Linked DNA regions of Actinospica robiniae DSM 44927. The protein of the gene in region 1 interacts with the protein of each later gene in a pairwise test. Links are inferred from orthologs where the notes say so. Each region holds a gene or a part of one and is shown in the gene's direction. Other genes may lie near its edges. The genes, in order: ftsZ, rlmN and ACTRO_RS29855.

What was found.
Region 2: the proteins of ftsZ (region 1) and rlmN interact in binary tests that used the Escherichia coli proteins (3 or more experiments, as listed by UniProt). The link is inferred for Actinospica robiniae DSM 44927 from one-to-one orthologs.
Region 3: the proteins of ftsZ (region 1) and ACTRO_RS29855 interact in binary tests that used the Escherichia coli proteins (3 or more experiments, as listed by UniProt). The link is inferred for Actinospica robiniae DSM 44927 from one-to-one orthologs.

What each region holds. Positions count from the first base shown.
Region 1 is NZ_KI632511.1:7,493,936-7,497,071, forward strand. Bases 25-3,009 are described here. They hold ftsZ (cell division protein FtsZ), read left to right. Parts: upstream 25-941; coding sequence 942-2,078; downstream 2,079-3,009. Other genes in these bases: ACTRO_RS32265 (cell division protein FtsQ/DivIB), read left to right, coding at 25-707; pgeF (peptidoglycan editing factor PgeF), read left to right, coding at 2,124-2,858; ACTRO_RS32280 (YggS family pyridoxal phosphate-dependent enzyme), read left to right, coding at 2,852-3,009. In the rest of the region: more of ACTRO_RS32265, read left to right, coding at 1-24; more of ACTRO_RS32280, read left to right, coding at 3,010-3,136. UniProt on the Escherichia coli protein: Essential cell division protein that forms a contractile ring structure (Z ring) at the future cell division site. The regulation of the ring assembly controls the timing and the location of cell division.
Region 2 is NZ_KI632511.1:5,167,449-5,170,562, reverse strand. The notes cover bases 112-3,074. They hold rlmN (dual-specificity RNA methyltransferase RlmN), read left to right. Parts: upstream 112-1,018; coding sequence 1,019-2,131; downstream 2,132-3,074. Other genes in these bases: ACTRO_RS21735 (hypothetical protein), read right to left, coding at 2,812-3,074; ACTRO_RS21740 (HAD family hydrolase), read left to right, coding at 2,145-2,855; ACTRO_RS21750 (phosphatidate cytidylyltransferase), read left to right, coding at 112-946. Outside these bases: more of ACTRO_RS21750, read left to right, coding at 74-111; more of ACTRO_RS21735, read right to left, coding at 3,075-3,114.
Region 3 is NZ_KI632511.1:6,950,028-6,953,031, forward strand. Bases 125-2,977 are described here. They hold ACTRO_RS29855 (rod shape-determining protein), read left to right. Parts: upstream 125-967; coding sequence 968-1,987; downstream 1,988-2,977. Other genes in these bases: ACTRO_RS29850 (MFS transporter), read left to right, coding at 125-636; mreC (rod shape-determining protein MreC), read left to right, coding at 2,040-2,912; mreD (rod shape-determining protein MreD), read left to right, coding at 2,912-2,977. Outside these bases: more of ACTRO_RS29850, read left to right, coding at 1-124; more of mreD, read left to right, coding at 2,978-3,004. UniProt on the Escherichia coli protein: Forms membrane-associated dynamic filaments that are essential for cell shape determination. Acts by regulating cell wall synthesis and cell elongation, and thus cell shape.

The sequences.
Region 1 (3,136 bases):
CCGCGCGCCTCTACGCCGCGCGGATGCGCACCCGGTCGCGCCGCCGCCGGCTCGCGGTCACCCTGACGGTCACCGCCTGCCTGCTCGCGCTGGTCGGCTACCTGGTGCTCTGGCACACCTCGTTGATCGCGGTGAGCGCGGTCAAGGTGCAGGGCGCCAAGTCGATCTCCACCGCGACCGTGCTGGACGCCGCGCAGATCCCGGCCGGCAGCCCGATGGCCGCGCTCGATCCGGCCGCCGCGGCCGCGCGGATCGAGCGCGTTCCGCAGGTCGCCTCGGCCACGGTCCGGCGCGACTGGCCGGGCACGGTGCTGATCAGCGTGGTCGAGCGGGTGCCCGCGGCGCTGGTGCCGGACGCCGGGGGCTACGCGATCGTGGACGGCGGCGGGGTGGTGCTCGGTCAGAGTGCGAAGACGCGCTCCGGGCTGCCGGTGATCGACGTCTCCGGCGCGGCGAAGGACGCGCAGGTGGTGCCCGGCGCGCTGGCCGCGCTGCGGGCGCTGCCGGCCGATGTGGACCGGCGCATCTCCTCGATCACCGCGACCGATCCCTATGCCATCACTCTGACGCTCGCCGGCGGCGTCACGGTGAATTGGGGCGGTGGCGACGACGCCGTCGACAAAGCGCGCGACCTCGTGGCGCTGATGCGCACGGGCCACGCCCACCACTACGATGTGAGCGCTCCGAATGCCCCGGCGAAGTCGTGAAATAGCCTGACAATACGGTGAAGCGTGGAAGAATAAGCGAAACTGTCCGGGGGTCAGTTTCGGCGTGTTCGTTGCGGGGCGTGCGTCCGGCGACCTACTGTCGTGTCGTCGATCGAGTCATCGAGATGATGTTGACGGCCGTCAGGGGCGATAAAGTCTTTGAGCGGACCGTGTGCGCGGCCACCCGTGCGCGCCGCGGCGGACCAACTCACCAGTGCGAGAGGCCTTCGAATCGTGGGTGCACCCCAGAACTACCTCGCCGTCATCAAAGTCGTGGGCATCGGCGGCGGCGGTGTCAACGCCATCAACCGTATGATCGAGGTCGGACTCAAGGGTGTCGAGTTCATCGCGATCAACACGGATGCGCAGGCGCTGTTGATGAGCGACGCCGACGTCAAACTCGACGTCGGCCGTGAACTGACCCGCGGGCTCGGCGCCGGCGCCAATCCCGAAGTCGGCAAGAAGGCCGCGGACGACCACGCCGAGGAGATCGAAGAGGTCATCAAGGGCGCGGACATGGTGTTCGTCACCGCCGGCGAGGGCGGCGGCACCGGCACCGGCGGCGCCCCCGTGGTGGCCCGGATCGCCCGTTCGCTCGGCGCGCTGACCATCGGCGTGGTCACCCGGCCGTTCACCTTCGAGGGACGGCGCCGGGCCACCCAGGCCGAGGAGGGCATCTCCGCGCTGCGCGAGGAGGTCGACACCCTCATCGTGATCCCGAACGACCGGCTGCTGTCCATCTCCGCGCCCGGCGCCACCGTGCTCGACGCGTTCAAGTCGGCCGACCAGGTGCTGCTCAGCGGCGTCCAGGGGATCACCGACCTGATCACCACCCCGGGCCTGATCAACCTGGACTTCGCCGACGTGAAGTCGGTGATGTCCGAGGCGGGCTCCGCGCTGATGGGCATCGGCTCGGCCCGCGGCGAGAACCGGGCCACCGCGGCGGCCGAGATGGCCATCTCCTCCCCGCTGCTCGAGGCCTCCATCGACGGCGCGCGCGGCGTGCTGCTGTCCATCTCCGGCGGCTCGGACCTCGGCCTGTTCGAGATCAATGAGGCCGCGCAGCTGGTCTCCGAGGCCGCGCACCAGGACGCGAACATCATCTTCGGCGCCGTCATCGACGACGGGCTCGGCGACGAGGTGCGGGTGACCGTGATCGCCGCGGGCTTCGACGGCGGCCAGCCGTCCAAGCGCCGGGAGTCCGCCGCGCCGCGCCGCACCGAGACGGTCGAGAACACCACCGCGGTCAACGGCATGCTCGGCTCGCTGCCGCGCCGGGAGGACGACGAGCCCACCCAGGTGCTGCCGATCCCGCCGACCCGGGCCGAGGACGACATCGACATCCCGGACTTCCTCAAGAACCTGAACTGACGCCGGCCGTCGGCGCCCTCCCGGAGCACCGGATAGGCTCCGCGCGTGGAGATCTACCAGCACGGGCGGATCCGGTTCGCCTTCTCGGACCGGCACGGCGGCGTGAGCGCCCCACCCTACGGATCGCTCAACCTCGCCGACCACGTGGGCGACGACCCGCAGGTGGTGGCTTCCAACCGCGCGCTGGCCGCGCGGTCGCTGGGCCTCGAGCCCGAGCACGTGGTGTATCTGACGCAGGTTCACGGGGCCGAGGTGGCCCGCGCGCACGGTCCGTGGCCCGGCGCGCGCCCGGAGGCGGACGCCAGCGTCACCGACGTCCCCGGTCTGGCCCTCGCCATCCTGGTGGCCGACTGCACTCCGGTGCTGCTCGCCGATCCCGACGCGGGCGTGGTGGCGGTCGCCCACGCGGGGCGCCCGGGGATGGCCGCCGGCGTGGTGCCGGCCACGGTCGGGCGGATGCGCGAGCTCGGCGCCGAGCCCGAGCGGATCATCGCCTACACCGGCCCGGCCGTCTGCGGGGCCTGCTACGAGGTCCCGGACGCGATGCGGGCGCAGGTGGCCGAGCGGGTGCCCGAGTCCTGGGCGGTGACCCGGCAGGGGACCGCGGCGGTGGACGTGCCCGGCGGCGTCTGGGCGCAGCTGCGCGCGGCCGGGATCGCCGAGGCGAACGCGCACCGCTCGCCGCTGTGCGCGATGGAGTCGGCGGACCACTATTCCTACCGCCGCGAGGGCGTCACCGGCCGGTTCGCCGGCTTCGCCTGGATCGAGCGCGCGTGCTAGCGGACGGGCGCCGGGCCGAGATCGCGGCGAACCTGGCCGGAGTCAGGGCCCGGATCGAGGCGGCCTGCGCCGCGGCCGGCCGTTCGCCCGAGGAGGTGAATCTGGTCGCGGTGACGAAGTTCCGGCCGGCCGTCGACGCGCTGCACCTCTACGCGCTCGGGCAGCGGGTGTTCGGGGAGAACCGGGACCAGGAGGCGGCGCCGAAGGCGGCCGAGGTGGCCGCCGCACTTGCCGACACGGCGTCGGATCCTTTCCCCGAATGGCACTTCATCGGACAG
Region 2 (3,114 bases), 2.3 Mb from region 1 along the record:
GTCCGGGTGTAGCCTCTCCGACGGCGACGTGACGTGATCACCGGGGCGGTGCCCGCGGACTGTGGAGGAAAAGGTGAGCGGGCAGATGACGAGCGCGGTCAAGCGGAGGGAGCAGCCCGTGGCGGAGCCGAAGGCCACGGGCAAGGCCGGTCGCAACCTGCCCGCCGCCATCGGCGTCGGCGTGGGCCTCGGCGCGGTCATCATCGCCTCTCTGCTGGTGGTCAAGGTCGCCTTCCTGGGCGTGGTGGCGCTCGCCGTGGTGGTGGCGCTGCACGAGTTGAGCGTGGCGCTCAAGGAGCGCGGCGTCTCGGTCCCGCTGATCCCGGTCACGGCGGGCGGGCTCGGCATCCTGGCCTCGGCGTACTTCGCGGGAGAGGGCGCGCAGACCGCGGTGCTCGGACTGACCGTGGTGGCCGTGCTGGTCTGGCGGCTGGCCGACGGCGCCGAGGGGTATCTGCGCGACGCCACGGCCGGCCTGTTCGCCGTCGTGTACGTGCCGTTCCTGGCGGCCTTCGCGATGCTGCTGACGGCGCAGGACAAGGGGGCCGAGAAGGTCCTGCTGTTCCTGCTGCTGGTGGTGTGCAACGACACCGGCGGGTACGCGGCCGGGGTGCTGTTCGGGCGGCACCCGATGGCGCCGAGGATCTCACCGAAGAAGTCCTGGGAGGGGCTGGCCGGCTCGGTCGTCACGGCCGCGGTGGCCGGCGCCCTGTGGATGGATTTCGTGCTGCACGGCAAGCCCTGGCAGGGCGCGGTGCTCGGCGTCGCGGTGGTGGCCAGCGCCACACTCGGCGACCTGTGCGAGTCCATGATCAAGCGCGACCTGGGCATCAAGGACATGGGCCGGCTGCTGCCGGGGCACGGCGGGATCATGGACCGGCTGGACTCGCTGCTGCCCACCGCTCCGGTCGTCTACCTGCTGCTGCAGCTCTTCCTCAAGCACTGAGCCCCGTGCCGCGCCGAGCGGCCGCTCGGCGACGCGGACCGAGCTGTCCGTGCGGGATGGGACAATAGTGGGATGAGTTCCGCACAAAAGCCCGGTGAACTGGTCTTCGAGGCGCCGCGTCGCGGCAAGCCCCCGCGCCACCTCGCGGACCTGACCCTGATCGAACGCAAGCAGGCCCTGTCCGACGCCGGCCTGCCGGGCTTCCGTGCCGCGCAGCTCTCCAAGCACTACTTCGACCGGCTCGAGGACGACCCGCAGGGCTGGACCGACATCCCGGCCGCCCAACGCGAGCAGCTGCGTGCGGCGATGCTTCCGCCGCTGCTCACGGCGGTGCGCGAGCTGACCGCGGACCAGGGCACCACCCGCAAGACGCTGTGGAAGCTGCACGACGGCGCGCTCGTCGAGTCGGTGCTGATGCGCTACCCGGACCGCGCCACGATGTGCGTCTCCTCGCAGGCCGGCTGCGGCATGAACTGCCCGTTCTGCGCGACCGGGCAGGCGGGGCTGACCCGCAACATGTCCACGGCCGAGATCGTGGAGCAGGTCGTGGCGGGCGCCCGGACGCTGGCCCGCGGCGAGGTGCCGGGCGGGCCGGGGCGGATCTCGAACGTCGTGTTCATGGGCATGGGCGAGCCGCTGGCGAACTACAAGGCCGTGATCGCGGCGGTGCGGCGGCTGGTCGAGCCCGCGCCCGAGGGGCTGGGCCTCTCACAACGCCACATCACCGTCTCGACGGTGGGCCTGGTGCCGGCGATCGAGAAGCTGATCGAGGAGAGGCTCAACGTCACCCTCGCCGTCTCGCTGCACGCCCCGGACGACGAGCTGCGCGACGAGCTCGTGCCGGTCAACACGCGCTGGCAGGTGGGGGAGGTGCTGGGGGCCGCGTGGGATTACGCCGCGCAGACCGGCCGCCGCGTCTCCATCGAGTACGCCCTGATCAAGGACGTGAACGACCAGGCGTGGCGGGCCGACCTGCTCGGCAAGCGGCTCAAGGGCAAGCTGGCGCACGTCAACCTGATCCCGCTGAACCCGACCCCCGGCTCGAAGTGGACCGCCTCCCGTCCGGAGGACGAGGCCGCGTTCGTCCGCACGCTGCAGGCGCACGGTGTCCCGGTGACGGTGCGGGACACCCGCGGCCGCGAGATCGACGGAGCCTGCGGCCAGCTCGCCGCGCACGAGGACTGAGGGAGGGGTCGCGATGGCCATCGACATGGAGCCGGCGATGATCGACGGCGCGCAGATCAGGCACGTGGTCTGGGACTGGAACGGGACCCTGTTCGACGACCAGCGCCTGGTCACGGCGGCCACGAACGCCTCGCTGCGGGCGGTGGGCTGCGCGCTGATGGATGAGGAGCACTACCGCGACCTGTACCGGCGGCCGTTGCAGGAGTTCTACTTCTCGTTGTCCGGCCGGCCGTACTCGGCGGCGGAGTGGGAGCTGATAGACAGCGCGTTCGCCCAGACGTACGCGGACGGCATCGGAACCTGCGGGCTGACGGTGGACGCGCTGGTCGCGATGGACAGCTGGGCGCCGCAGGGCCAGTCGCTGCTGTCGATGTACGACCACGACAAGCTCGTCCCGCTGGTCGACTCGCTGGGCCTCGGCGCCCGGCTCAACCGAGTGGACGGCCGGCCCGCCGCCCGGGACTACGGGACGAAGGCCAAGTACCTCACCGCTCACCTGACGCGTCTTCAGGACCTCGATCCGGGCCTGTCGGTCGGTCAGGTCGCCCTCGTCGGCGACTGTGTGGACGACGCGCTGGCCGCGCTCGAGGTCGGCGCGACGGCGGTGCTCTACACCGGCGGCTCCTCCAGCCGCACCAACCTCGAGGCGGCCAAGCTCGGTTTGCCGATCGTGGACACGCTCACTGAGGCTGTGGCTCTGCTCCGCGCCGGTCGAGCCGGCTGAGCATCCGTCCGAGCCACAGCCCCACTGTCTTTCCCGCCTCGCTGCTGAGCAGCGCGGTCAGCGCGACCAGCAGCAGCGCGGCGAGCGGCGCCGCATACGCCCAGCCGGCCGAGGACGACTTGATCGCCACGGCGAGCGGAGCCGTGCCCGGCAGGATCGTGCTCAGCGGGCCGTGCAGTATCAGGATGAGCAGCACCCCCAAGGCCGCGCCGATGAGCGGATAAGCCAACTGACGGCTCAGCGAGGTCATCGCAGCCGC
Region 3 (3,004 bases), 540 kb from region 1 along the record:
CCGCCGCTGGGGTCGGCGCCCAAGCGGGCCGGAGTCTCGCACATCACCGAGGGCTTCAAGGTCGGCCTGAACAACCGGCTGCTCGCCTGGTCCTTCGGCGTCGACCTGATCGCCATGACCTTCGGCATGCCGCGCGCCCTGTTCCCGCAGTTGGCCGATACCACCTTCGCCGGCCACTCGCTCGCGCTCGGCTGGCTCTACGCCGGCATCCCGCTCGGCTCGCTGCTCGGCGGGCTGCTGTCCGGGTCCTTCTCCCGGATGGCGCGGCACGGAATGCTGACGATCGTGGCCGTCGGGGCCTGGGGCGCGGCCATCATCGGCTTCGGCCTGTCCGGCAACGTCACCCTCGCCACGACCTTCCTCGCCCTCGGCGGCGCGGCCGACCTGATGTCGATGGTCTTCCGGCAATCGATCCTGCAGACCGTCGTCACCGACGAGCTCAAGGGACGGATGCAGGGCGTCTTCACGGTCGTCGTGGCCGGCGGGCCGCGGCTGGCCGACCTCGTGCACGGGATCGGGGGCGCGGCGATCGGCACCCGGGCCACGATCACGGGCGGTGGCGTGCTCGTCGTGCTCGGGATGATCGCCGTGGCCGTGTTCGTGCCGCAGTACCGGGACTACCGCGCCGAGATCTGACGGTCCCCGGTCCGCCGGCCGCGACGACGGCTGACCGCGGCGAGGACTGACCGCGGCGACGGCAGCCGCCACCACCTCTCCGCGACCCGTTCGCTCACTCGGCCGCTCGATCAGCGAAGCTCTTTCGTCACTCGACCAGGCGAACAGCCGTTTCCGCCGACACGCCCACCGGGAAGGCCCCAGGCGTCACGGAACAGGCCGTGCTTGTGGCTAGGATCGACGGGAAAGCTCACTCGGCGTCAGAAATCCCTCGCTCTGGGTGATCGCGCTCGACCGCCCCGCCCTCGCGCAGGCCGGTCAGCGCTCGCGGAAGGTTGCTACAGCTATGGGCATGTCGGTCGTCGGCCGGGACATCGCGGTGGATCTGGGTACCGCCAACACCTTGGTATACGTCCGGGGGCGGGGCATCGTGCTGAACGAGCCTTCCGTCGTCGCGGTCAACACGCACAACGGGGCCGTGCTGGCGGTGGGCGCCGAGGCCAAGAAGATGATGGGGCGCACCCCCGGCAACATCGTGGCCATCCGGCCGCTCAAGGACGGGGTGATCGCCGACTTCGAGATCGCCGAGCGGATGCTGCGCTACTTCATCCGCAAGGTCCATCCGCGCCGGCTGCTGGCCCAGCCGCGGGTGGTCATCTGCGTGCCCAGCGGCATCACCGGGGTGGAGCGGCGGGCGGTGGAGGACGCGGCGGACGCGGCCGGGGCCCGGCAGGTGCACCTGATCGAGGAGCCGATGGCGGCGGCGATCGGGGTGGGGCTGCCGATCCAGGAGGCCACCGGGAACATGGTGGTGGACATCGGCGGCGGCACCACCGAGGTCGCGGTCATCTCCTACGCCGGCATCGTGACCGCGAACTCGGTGCGGGTGGCCGGGGACGAGCTCGACAACGCGGTCATCCAGTACGCCAAGAAGGAGTACTCGATCCTGCTCGGCGACCGCACCGCCGAGGAGATCAAGCTGGCCATCGGCTCGGCCGACGAGACCGACAACGAGCTGCACGCCGAGGTGCGCGGCCGGGACCTGGTCTCCGGCCTCCCGAAGATCATCGTGCTCACCTCCACCGAGGTCCGCCGGGCCATAGAGGAGCCGGTGGCGCAGATCATCGACGCGGTGCGCGACACCCTGGACAAGTGCCCGCCGGAGCTGTCCGGCGACATCATGGACCGCGGCATCGTGCTGACCGGCGGCGGGGCCCTGCTGCGCGGCCTGGACCAGCGGCTGCGCCGGGAGACCGGGATGCCGGTGCTGGTCGCGGAGAACCCGCTGGACTCGGTCGTGCTCGGCTCCGGCCGCTGCGTGGAGGACTTCGACGCGCTCCAGCCGGTGCTCGGCACCGGAGTCCGCCGCTAGCCGGGGCGCCGAGCCCGCGGACCCCGCCGTACCTGACGAAGGACCTTGATTCATGCGAGACACCCGCCGCACCCGGCTCGGGCTCCTGGCGCTGCTGCTGGCCGGATTCGCGCTGATCACCGTGGACGCGCACGGGCGGCAGCCGGGCGAGCGGGGGCCGCTGGACCAGGCCAGGAACGTGGCCGCGGGCGTGTTCGGGCCGGTGGAGCGCACGGCGGACTCGGCCACCCGCTCTGTCGGCTCGCTGTTCGACGGCTGGGGGCACTCCACCGCCGACCTCACCCGGATCAAGAGCCTGCAGGCGCAGGTCTCCACGCTGCGCACCGAGGTGGAGACGGGCTCGCAGGACCGGGACCGGGCGGCCCAGCTGGACGCGCTGGAGAAGATCACCGCGATCGGCGGCCTGTCCACGGTGCCGGCCCGGCTGGTCGCGCTCGCGCCGACCCAGGACGGCAGCTGGACCGCGACCCTGGACGCGGGCAGCCGGGACGGGGTGGCGGTGGACCAGACCGTGATCACCGGCGACGGACTGGTCGGCCACGTGGCCGGCGTCGGGCCGCAGACCTGCACCGTGCTGCTGGCGGTGGACCCGGACTCCATCCTCGGCGTGCGGCTGGCCGGGTCGGGGCCGATCGGCACCGCGGTGGGCCAGGACCCGCACACGCTCAAGGTCCAGTTCTTCGATCCGCAGCTGAAGATCCCGGTCGGCACGCCGGTGCTCACCCTCGGCACGGCCGACGCGGCCACCAGCGTCCCGGGCGTCCCGGTCGGCACCGTCACCAAGGTGCTCGACACCCCGGGCCAGCTCACCCGGACCGCGCTGGTCTCCACCTACGTGGACGAGACCTCGGTGGACACGGTCGGCATCGTGACCCGGCCGGTGCGCAACGACCCGCGGGACACCATGCTGCCGGGGGCCCACTGATGCACGCCGTCTACCGGGCGCTGCTGGCGACCGCCGCGATCGCCCTGGCCCTCGCCTGCCAACTCAGCATCCTGCCGCATCTCGCGCTGCCC